Regions from separate parts of the Hyphomicrobium sp. MC1 genome, predicted to be linked through region 2. Evidence: predicted binding sites of a transcription regulator. Region 2 holds the regulator's gene; the other holds the start of a gene.

What was found. Region 2 encodes PhoB, which activates phosphate uptake and scavenging genes when phosphate is short. Its sites were predicted from a motif close to TGTCATNNANCTGTCAT; they were not measured.
Region 1: the regulator PhoB is predicted to act here: its motif matches at 3,460-3,476, upstream of HYPMC_RS04140 (UDP-2,3-diacylglucosamine diphosphatase).

The regions. Positions count from the first base shown of each region.
Region 1 covers NC_015717.1:871,820-877,062, forward strand. The annotation lists gene HYPMC_RS23090 (hypothetical protein) at 1-222, shown strand, start outside; gene HYPMC_RS04125 (hypothetical protein) at 411-593, shown strand; gene HYPMC_RS04130 (class I SAM-dependent methyltransferase) at 608-1,279, opposite strand; gene HYPMC_RS04135 (DUF3419 family protein) at 1,287-2,531, opposite strand; gene HYPMC_RS04140 (UDP-2,3-diacylglucosamine diphosphatase) at 2,580-3,431, opposite strand; gene HYPMC_RS04145 (hypothetical protein) at 3,659-3,892, opposite strand; gene HYPMC_RS04150 (CCA tRNA nucleotidyltransferase) at 3,987-5,243, opposite strand.
Region 2 covers NC_015717.1:575,134-580,376, forward strand. The annotation lists gene purE (5-(carboxyamino)imidazole ribonucleotide mutase) at 1-333, opposite strand, end outside; gene HYPMC_RS02645 (thioredoxin fold domain-containing protein) at 494-883, opposite strand; gene HYPMC_RS02650 (DUF1007 family protein) at 991-1,605, opposite strand; gene HYPMC_RS02655 (zinc ABC transporter substrate-binding protein) at 1,888-2,823, shown strand; gene phoB (phosphate regulon transcriptional regulator PhoB) at 2,942-3,646, opposite strand; gene phoU (phosphate signaling complex protein PhoU) at 3,682-4,395, opposite strand; gene pstB (phosphate ABC transporter ATP-binding protein PstB) at 4,436-5,221, opposite strand; gene pstA (phosphate ABC transporter permease PstA) at 5,218-5,243, opposite strand, start outside.

The sequences.
Region 1 (5,243 bases), 300 kb from region 2:
GCTGCTGCTCCTGAGGCTCCGGTGGGGGAAGCCGCTCCGGCAGCAGCAGAGGCGGCCGAGGCCGCACCAGCCGAAGAGGCTGCTCCGGAGGCAGACGCCGGCGAAGCTCCGGAAGAAGCGGCACCGGAGGCGCAAGACGATAAACCTGTTGCGGCCGCCGTCATGCCCAACGGCGCGGCGCATCCGGCCGAAGCACCGGCTGCCGCCCCGCCGGCGGAATAAATCGCAATCATGCGATTGTGATAATTACGAAAGCCCTGGTGCTCGCGCTGGGGCTTTTGCGTGCGGTGCGAAGTGTGGAACGCTCGCGCGTGGTTCCCCGATTGAGGCTTTGGGAGCGACTGTCACGCCCCTGGATCAAATCCTGGATCAACTGGGGCCAAACAAAAAAGCGCAGGGAGGCTTTTGTCATGAATGCCGTCGAAATCCATGATCATGCCCGTAAGCTTTACGACGTGCAGGGCGCCAAGGCGCTCGCAGAAGCGACGCAGATGGTTCGTCGCTATGAAAAGACCGGAGACGAGCGCACGGCAGAAGACTGGCGGCGCATCGAGCTGGCGCTCCGGCAGCTTCTCGGGCCTCGCGTCAGCTAGTTGCCGACGCGGCGTTACGAAAGCTTCGCACCGATGCAGACGTGGGCTGCATAATCGAAGCGGCCTTGGTGGAAAGCGGCGCTGCGGCCGCTGTGCCGGGCGACATCGCGCACGACGTCTTCGAGCTCCTGACGTGGCGTGACGCTGAATTTCGTCAGCCACGCGCGCATGCCGCGTCGCGCCAAGGAGGGCATGGTCGCCATCGTGCCGAAATCGACGATGTGCAGTTCGCCCGTTGGCGAGAGCTGTGAGACGGCGCGGGCGATGACGTCCTGCCAGGGCGGGATCATCGACAGTGCGTATGAAATGAAGATGCGGTCGATGTTGGCGATACCGAAAAGTTCGGACGCCGAGAACGTCGTGGCGTCTGCCTGGGCAATCGTGACGATGTCGCGAAACGGGCTGCGATCGATCGAGGCACGCGCCGTCTTCAACATTTCTTCGGAAACGTCGAGACCGTAGAACTTCGCAAGCGGATAGCGGCGCGCGGCGCGCAGTAGATTGCGGGCCGTACCGCAGCCGACTTCGAGCACCGTGCCGCCGACCGGAGGCGCAAGCTCGGCGATCATCTGATCGCGGCCGATCAGATAGTAGCGTCGTGTGAAATCATAAATGTAGCGTTGATGGCGATACATGCCATCCATGGCGCTCGCAGCGCTTTCGGTCATTGCGGCGGCGTCGCTCATAAGACGATCAGGCGTTCTTGATGTAGAGGTGGAAACCGCCGTAGATCGCCGAGCGATCCTTGGCGTGGATCTCAGCGGACTTGGCAGCGTCATAGGTCCACTGGCCGAGCGTCGCGTCGGCGACGCGGCCCGGCAGGATGCTTTCCTCGCCCGCGGTGCGGAAGATGACGCGGGCGCCGGGGCGCGCAGTGCGGGTGATTTGATCCCACAACGCATTCAAGGCTGCGTCGTCCATCCAGTCCTGGGCATCGAGCAGGATATAGCGATCGAGGCTTTCGGCCGGCTCGCCGGAGAGGAAGCGGATCATGTTGTCGTGAACAACCTCGACTCGGTTGGCGCGCGCCTTGATCGCCATGAAGTTCGCTTTTTCGAGATACGGTGGGCAGGGGCCTTCGCCCTGCGTTGCGTAGCTGCGGCCGAATGCCTGCCAAGCGAAATAGTTGTCTTTCAGATCGAAGCCCGTCGCCAGGCGTTCGGCGCGTTCCTTCAAAACGTCGGCCATCGTGCGAGCGCCGCTGCCGGAAAGCGCGTCATACTGCACCGGCGGAATGCCGAGGCCGAACAGCGACGCCCGGTTTGACGTGATCCAGCGCAAGACAGGATGGCTGAAGGCCGGTCCGATGTCGCGCGCAAAGATCTCGCGCTGCTCTTCGATCGAACGGGCTTCAAGCAGACGCTTCGGTTTGGCGCCGAACACGCGCGCAGCGAGATGGCCTGTCGCGATGAAGCGGCCGAGCAGCCCGAAATGATAGAAATTGCGCGCGAAGCGCGTGATGCGGCGGCGGCCCGTCAGCTCGCGGCCTTCCCAATAGGCGCGGGTATCGGCGTCGAGATGCGGCGCGATGAGATCGTTATAGAGGGCGACGTTGCGGCGGTCGTTGGCGGCGCCGAAGAAGCGATAGAACGTAGCGTGGTTCGGCAGATGCTGAGCTGCGGCGACCTTCAGCTTGAGCAGCGCGATGTGCGTGGCGTTGAGATCGACGGCATAGATGCGCGCCGGATTGGCCGACAGGTAGCTCATGACATTGCAGCCGCCGGAGGCAATCGTCATGATGCGCGTTTGCGGGGTGATTTCGAGCGCGTCCATGTCGGCGCGCGGATCTTCCCATATCTGCGGGTAGACCATCGAACGGAAGGCGAAGGTGAAGGTGCGCTCAAGGATACCGGCGAGGCTCAGCGCACGGTTCTGGTGCACAGCTTCGCTCAGAAGATCGATGCTCGTCGGTTCGAGGGCTTTAGCGGTCGCGTTCACGTGGGATACTCCGTTCGCCGGCTCGCTTTTCGTCCGGCATAATTGCCGTTAAGCGGCTTCAATCAACCAGCGGCCGGAAGGTGCCTGTGAGGCGCGCGCGGCCAAGTGCTCTTTCCAACGAATGATTTCAAATTGGCCGTCGAAGCGTTCGCCGATGGCGGTGCAGCTTTCGACCCAGTCGCCGCAGTTCATGTAGTGAATGCCGTCGATCTGGCGCGAGTTGGCGTGATGGATGTGGCCGCAGATAAGACCTTGCGCCTCACGGCGCTTGGCCTCGCCGGCCAGCGCGTCCTCGAATTCGCCGATGTAGTTCACGGCGCTTTTCACTTTGTGCTTCAGAAAAGCCGAAAGCGACCAATGACCGAGGCCGAACATGCGGCGAGCAAAGTTCAGCGGCACGTTGAGCGCGAGAGCTGCGTCATAAGACCGGTCGCCGAGAAATGCGAGCCAGCGGGCGTAGCGCACGACGACGTCGAATTCGTCACCGTGCAGAATGAGATAGCGCTTGCCGTCGGCGGCTTCATGGATGGCATCGCGGCGGATTTCGACGCCGCCGAAATTCATGCCGGTATAGTCGCGCAGGCCGTCATCGTGGTTGCCCGGAATGTAGACGACGCGGGTGCCTTTACGCGCCTTGCGCAGAAGCTTCTGCAAAACGTCATTGTGGCTCTGCGGCCAATAAGGACCGCGGCGGACTTTCCAGAAATCGACGATATCGCCGACGAGGTAGAGGTTCTGGCATTCGACGTATTTCAGAAAGTCGAGAAGAGCAGTCGATTGGCAATTGCGCATTCCGAGGTGAATGTCGGAAATAAAAACGGTTCGGTAGTTCAATTCCGGATTTGGTGCGCTCAAGGTCGGCCCCCAGTCAGTGCGCTTCCCATAAATGCGTCTATGCATTTCATGTAAAACGTAGGACGGGATTCATGTAACAGGCGTATGACGAACGCCTGCGGCCGGTAGTGTTGAGTGTAAGAAATCGCAGCTATTTATGGGTTTACCAACAGCGCGAGGCGGCGCGCGCGAGATATGCCGGCGGTTTCGATCGCCGCAAAAGTGTCATATGGCGAATATGCCACACACTGATGATTGCGCTGCCATCCACGCGACGGCAGCGCAATTTCGTATCAGTATTCGATGCGCTGAAAGATATGCTCCCAGGCGTAGAGCAGAATGGTGTCGACAGCGCCAACTAGAAGAAACGCCAGCGCAATCGGTGATGTCGAATTTTCGGGAAGGCCCATATCGACGCCCCTTGTCGATACGGCCAATGCTGCAGTCAGACTGAGAAGAGCGAGAACGGCGAAGACGATTTGAACGAACTTGAGCGAACGTTCACGCTCACGGCCGATGCTGTCCATCAGGGTGTCTCCTCAACGCGATACAAATGGGTGAACCCCGGAGAGAGACTTTAGTCGGAGCATAAGCAAAGGTGAAGTGAAATTTAATGATTTGTTAAGTAACAGCTTCGCGCGCCAGCTCTTTAAGCATTCTGCTTTGACGTTCAGCATCGGCGGGAAAATTCTCCGAGATCCACCAGCGCTCGAAGGCACTAAGGATGCCGCCGACTTTCGGACCTGGTTGAATGCCGAGTGCAAGGACGTCGTTCCCGGTGAAGGGCATGACCGGAATTTTCCAGCGATCGGCGAGTAATGCGCGGGCGCGCCAGCGCGGATCGGTGCTGGGGGCACCAGATTGTGCCCAGGCAAGGCGGACGGCGCGCGCGAAGGCATCGGCGCCGAGCCTGTAAAGTGCAGCTTGTGCAATCGCTTCGGACGTTTCCGGGGCGATGCCGGGATCGCCTGCGGATGCGCTTTTGAGACGCTCGGCTTCGGCATTCGAGAGCCGAAGCTCGCGGCCGAGAAAGGCTGCATCTTCCGGATTGTTGACGGCAAGCGCGGCAAGGCGCGCGAGCGCATCGGGTGGCTCGCCCAGTGCGGCTTCGATCGCAACGAAGCGCGCAAAGCGGTCAGGTTCGAGGCGCGTCCTGACGACAAGCTGAAGGATGCCGCTTTTTTCCATGGCGTTGACGACATCGACGGCGTTCAGCGCTGCGAGCAGTTTCAGCATTTCGGCGCGGACGCGCTCAGCGGAGAGCAGCGATAGTCCGTCTTTCAAGGCATTTGCTGCCGCCAGCCCTGCGGGATCGAGCTGGCCCTTTCCGTATTCGGCGCTGAAACGGAAGAAGCGCAGAATGCGCAGGTAATCCTCGCGGATGCGTGCCTCGGCATCGCCGATGAAGCGAACGCGACGTTGGCGTAGATCATCGAGGCCGCCGACGAAATCGTAGACGATGCCGTCGGCCGAGCAATAAAGCGCGTTGATCGTGAAGTCGCGGCGGGCGGCGTCTTCTTCCCAGGAGGTGGTGAAGGTGACGACGGCATGACGGCCGTCCGTCTCGACATCGTGGCGCAACGTCGTCACTTCAAAGGATCGCTTGTCAGCGACAACGGTAACGGTGCCGTGGTCTATGCCAGTCGGATATGCGCCAAGACCGGCATTGGCAGCGAGGCGCATGACGTCGGCGGGCAGAGCTGTCGTTGCGATGTCGATATCCTTGACGGGGCGGTTGATCATTGCGTTGCGCACAGCGCCGCCGACAACGCGGGCTTCCGCCCCGCCGGCAGAAAGCGCGGCGAAGACCTTTGCAAGCGCCGGGGCTCGTAGCCATTCGGCACTCATGCGGGTCGATTTGATGGCTGTATCAGTCAT
Region 2 (5,243 bases):
GACAGGAACGCCCGCCGGCATCTGCACGATCGAATACAGACTGTCCTGACCTTTAAGCGCTTTCGATTCCACTGGCACGCCCAATACCGGCAGCACCGTCATGGCGGCGGCCATGCCGGGCAAATGCGCGGCGCCGCCGGCCCCGGCGATGATGACCTTCAAGCCAGCAGCTTTGGCACCCTTGGCGTAGCTATAGAGACGGTCCGGCGTACGGTGGGCGGAGACGATCTTGGTCTCGAAAGAAACGCCCAGAGCCGTCAAAATATCGGCGGCATGCTTCATCGTCGGCCAGTCTGACTGGCTTCCCATGATAATGCCGACGTGTGGCCTGATCCGGCTCATGATGGCGTCCAAAGCCCCCGAAAACGGAAACCGCGTCGGTACAGGAGCGAGCCCGAGTTTACAAGGGTTTTGGGCACCGATACGTGGGGAATTCGAAATGAAAAGGCCAATTGCATGGGCTTTTGGCTGCTTGGGCGACGTTTGGGCGCTTTTAGGGGGCTGAAGCCAGCAGATAGCTGATCGAGTGAAAGAAGTTCTCCGGGCCGATGTAGCCGGAAATCCGGCCGACTTCGGTATGTGATTTGACGACCACAAATGTCGGCACGATGTCGACGCCGGATTTGAAACTCAGATGGACGGCGGCGATATCGTTAATATCGACGAAGCGCACCGGCAGATCCTTGGCCTGAGACGATGCCTGGTAGGCCGGCAGCACGTCGCGGCGGAAAAGCTGGCAGTAGATGCAGCCCTCGGCTTCGACGACGACGAGTTCGAATGCGCCGTTCGGAATGGCAGCTTCGGTATCGATGTCGGCGCGCGAAATCGTAACGGGTGCGAGCATCAGCACGACGAAAAGCAACGTGCGAAGGGCCGTACGCATTTGATGTCACCTCGCGGTCCGCAAGAAGACATCCTTTCTAAGTCATTAATGCCTCTGCGGCTGAGGAATCTCGCCGGTTCGTTAACCGCTGTGCCAAAGCTGGACGGTCAGGATTTCTTGCAGGTGATCGCCACGGTTTTGTAGGAGCCGAAACCGACGACGCCGGCGCCGAACTGTTGCGCCATCGCGGCGCCGAGCTTCTGGGCCTGCGCGTCGGTCTTTTCCGCATCGGGATCGAGCAGCGTCGCCGCGCAGCCAGCGGGCGCTGATGCAAGTTTGACGGCGTCCGTTTTCTCTGGCTCGAAGTCGATGAAGTAGGAGGGATCGAAGACGGCGAATGTCAGGCCCTCGGCATCGGCAAGGACGGGCTTCGCCAGCGACAGGTGGAAGTAAAGGCGGAGGACACCGTTGGTGTATTCGAGGTGCGCTTGGGTCGGCGGCGAGAACGCCAATTGTTCTTCGCCGAGCTTGGCCACCGTGAAGTAGTTGAACTCTTTGAGGCCATCCATGTTGACCTTCAGCAGCGGCTCAAGCTCGTGCTGGTCGTATTTGCCGTCGTTGTTAGTGTCGAGACCTTCGAGCGCCATCGCCGCATAGGAATCGTCGAAGCTCCAGACATGGTCGACGCCCGTAACGGTGCCGTTGTCGTAGTCGACCGTCATCTCATATGTGATCCACATATGAGGATGCGCAGAGGCCGGTATAGAGAAAGCGAGGAGCATTATCGCGGCGGCCGCGAGGCTGAGACATTTATTGAACGACTTATGCAAGATCGGCCCCAATTCCTTTGCTCCGCATTACGCGCGATTCTCGGAGTGCGTTTCATACGAAACGCACATTGAACGTGGCGAGATTGCGACGCGCTGCGCTATTTGGCGGGTATAGGCCAATTCGCCGGTGCGGTTGCATGCCGACGGCGATGGTTATATTATATCCTTTTACTCGGCAGGATGGTGGGAATGAAGCGTTCAGCGGCACGATGTTTCGGTTTTTTGGCGGCCGCGATGACAAGCGCTACGGCCGCTGTCAGCGCTGCCGACGCGCCGAAGGTCGTCGTGACGATCAAGCCCGTACATTCGCTTGTGACGCGTCTGATGGACGGCATCGGGACGCCGCAGCTTATCGTCGAAGGATCGGCATCGCCGCATACGTTCACGCTCAAGCCGTCGACAGCGCGGGCTATCAACGAAGCGGATATTTTCGTTCGTGTGTCGGATACGCTGGAGCCGTTTACGCGCAAGATCGTGACGACATTGCCGTCGAACGTCAAAGTGGTGACGCTTGCGGGCGCAGATGGCGTGACGCTGCTGGATCAACGCGAAGGCGGCACGTTCGAGAAGCATGAGCACGAGCATGAGGCGGACGCGCACGATCATGAGGAAGCAGGCGCTGCCGATCACGATGATCATGATGAGGACGGAGAGGATGGGCATCTCTGGCTCGATCCGTCGAACGCCAAGGCCATTGCGGCCGACATCGCGAAAGCGCTCATTGCGCGCTATCCTGAGTACGCGAGCAAAGTGAAAAGCAACGAGGCGGCGCTCGATGCCGATCTCGATACGCTCGACCATGACCTTTCGAGTGAAATGAAAGGGGCGCAAGGCAAGCCCTTCATCGTCTTCCACGACGCGACGCAGTATTTCGAACATCACTTCGGGCTTCACGCCGTGGGATCGATTACGGTCAGCCCGGACGTGCCGCCGAGCGCAAAAAGACTGACGGAGGTTCGCAGCAAGATTTCGTCGCTCGGTGCAGTCTGTGTTTTTACCGAACCGGAGTTCCAGCCAAACCTTGTTGCTGCGGTTACCGAAGGGACGCATGCCCGTTCGGGGACGATCGACGTCGAAGGGCAATTGCTGACGCCGGGGCCGAAGCTCTACTTCGATCTGATGCATGGCGTCGCGCGCAATCTGTCTAGCTGCCTAACCGCGCCAAGCTGAGAGTCAGTCTTTAGCTGTATTCTCTCGTCATCCTCGGCATGAGATCGGGGATCTATTATGCCGCGGTGATGTTGATTGCTGGATCCTCGGGACAAGCCCGAGGACACATGGCTCGCTATTAAGCCTGCGTTTCGGCTTCGCGGCCGTCGAAGACATAGCCGGCGCCACGGACCGTGCGGATCGGATCGGCTTCGTTGCCGCGGATCAGCGATTTTCTGAGACGGCCGATGTGAACGTCGACGGTGCGCTCGTCGACCTCCGAGGACTGGCCCCATACGCGGTCGAGAAGCTGGCTGCGCGAGAGAACGCGGCGCGGGCTTTCCATGAAGACTTCGAGCATGCGGTATTCGGTCGGGCCGAGGCGGACCTCGCGGACGCCACGCGTCACTTTGTGGGCACCGCGGTCCATCGTGATCTCGCCGGAGACGAGAATATCGCTCATGCGCTCCGGCGCCGCGCGCCGGAGCAGGGCTTTCACACGTGCCATCAATTCCTGCACGGAGAACGGCTTCGTGACGTAGTCGTCGGCGCCGGTCGTCAGGCCCCGCACGCGGTCAGATTCCTCACCGCGGGCGGTCAGCAGGATGATGGGCAGGCTCTGCGTGTCGCCGCGGTTGCGCAGACGGCGGCAAAGCTCGATCCCGGAGATCTTCGGGATCATCCAATCCAATATCGCCAGATCGAAGGTTTGTTCGGCGAGCAATAGTTCGGCTTCCTCGCCATCGGCGGCTTGCACGACGTCGTAACCTTCCGACTGAAGATTGTACTTCAGAAGCTCGGCTAGCGGCGCTTCGTCTTCAACAACGATAATCTTAGCTGGCATGATATTGGATCGGGGTTGCTCTCAGGGTCGTACGGTCATTGGCGCGGCGTAATCAGTGTCGAAGAGGTCTTGTCGCCCTTCGGCCGATCGTCGGCGATCGGTACGCCGTGCACGAGGTAGTAGACGTTCTCGGCGATGTTTGTCGTGTGGTCGCCAATGCGCTCGATATTCTTGGCGCCAAAGAGGAAGTGCGTGCAGATACCGATGTTGCGCGGATCTTCCATCATGTACGTCAGGAGTTCGCGGAACAGCGAGTTATACATAGCGTCGACCTGCTGGTCGTTGCGCCAGACTTCCATCGCCTTCTCGGCATCGAGCGTCGTCAGCGCATCAAGAACGTCCTTGAGCTGCTGCTGCACCATCTCGGTCATGTGGCGCATGCCGGTCATCAGCGGCTTGGGATAGGCTTCCCCTGCAATGGTGAGAGCGCGCTTGGCGATGTTCTTGGCAAGGTCGCCGATACGCTCAAGGTCGCCCGCAATCTTGATGACTGTCATGATGTGGCGCAGGTCGTTGGCGACCGGCTGGCGGCGGGCAATCATCAGAATGACCTGGTCCTGCAGCTCGCGTTCGAGCTGGTCGACCATGACATCGTCGGAAACGGCTTTCTCGGCGAGCTTAGGGTCGCGGCGTTCGAGCGAGTCCATCGCCTGAACGAGAAGCTTTTCGGCATAGCCGCCCATCTGCGCGATGCGGCGGTCGAGGAGCTTCAACTCTTCCTCGTATGACTTCACGGTATGTTCGTTCATCGTCGTAATCCTGAAATCCGGTTTGGCCTCAACGTCATCTCTAGCCGAAGCGGCCGGTGATGTAGTCTTGCGTGCGACTATCCGTTGGGTTTGTGAAAAGCTTTTTGGTGTCGCCGAATTCGACGAGATCGCCGAGGTACATGAAAGCAGTATTCTGCGAGACGCGGACTGCCTGCTGCATGTTGTGGGTCACGATGGCGATCGTGAATTCGTTCTTCAACTCGTCGATCAGCTCTTCGACCTTAGCGGTCGAAATCGGATCGAGAGCGGAGCAGGGCTCGTCGAACAGGATGACTTCCGGGCGGATCGCAACTGTGCGGGCGATGCACAGACGTTGCTGCTGACCGCCGGATAACGACAGGCCGCTGGCGTGCAGCTTGTCTTTTACTTCCTTCCAGAGCGCTGCCTTTTCGAGGGCGCTTTCGACGCGGGCGTCGACTTCGGATTTCGGCAGGCGCTCATAAAGGCGAAGACCGAACGCGATATTTTCATAGATCGTCATCGGGAACGGCGTCGGCTTCTGGAACACCATGCCGATGCGCGAGCGCAGCAGGTTCAGGTCCTTCATGTCGAGGATGTTTTCACCGTCGAACATGATCTTACCTTCGGCGTGCTGGCCGGGATAAAGATCGTACATGCGGTTCAAAACACGCAGGAGCGTAGACTTGCCGCAACCCGAAGGTCCGATGAAGGCTGTCACCTGCCGCTCGTAAAGCGGCAACGAGATGCCTTTGAGTGCCAGAGTCGATCCGTAGTAGAACTTCAGGTCCTGGACCGAAATTTTCTCGGTCAGGCCGGTGTCGACGTCTTTTGACATTACGTTCATTTGGATGTCCTCGAAGTACCCA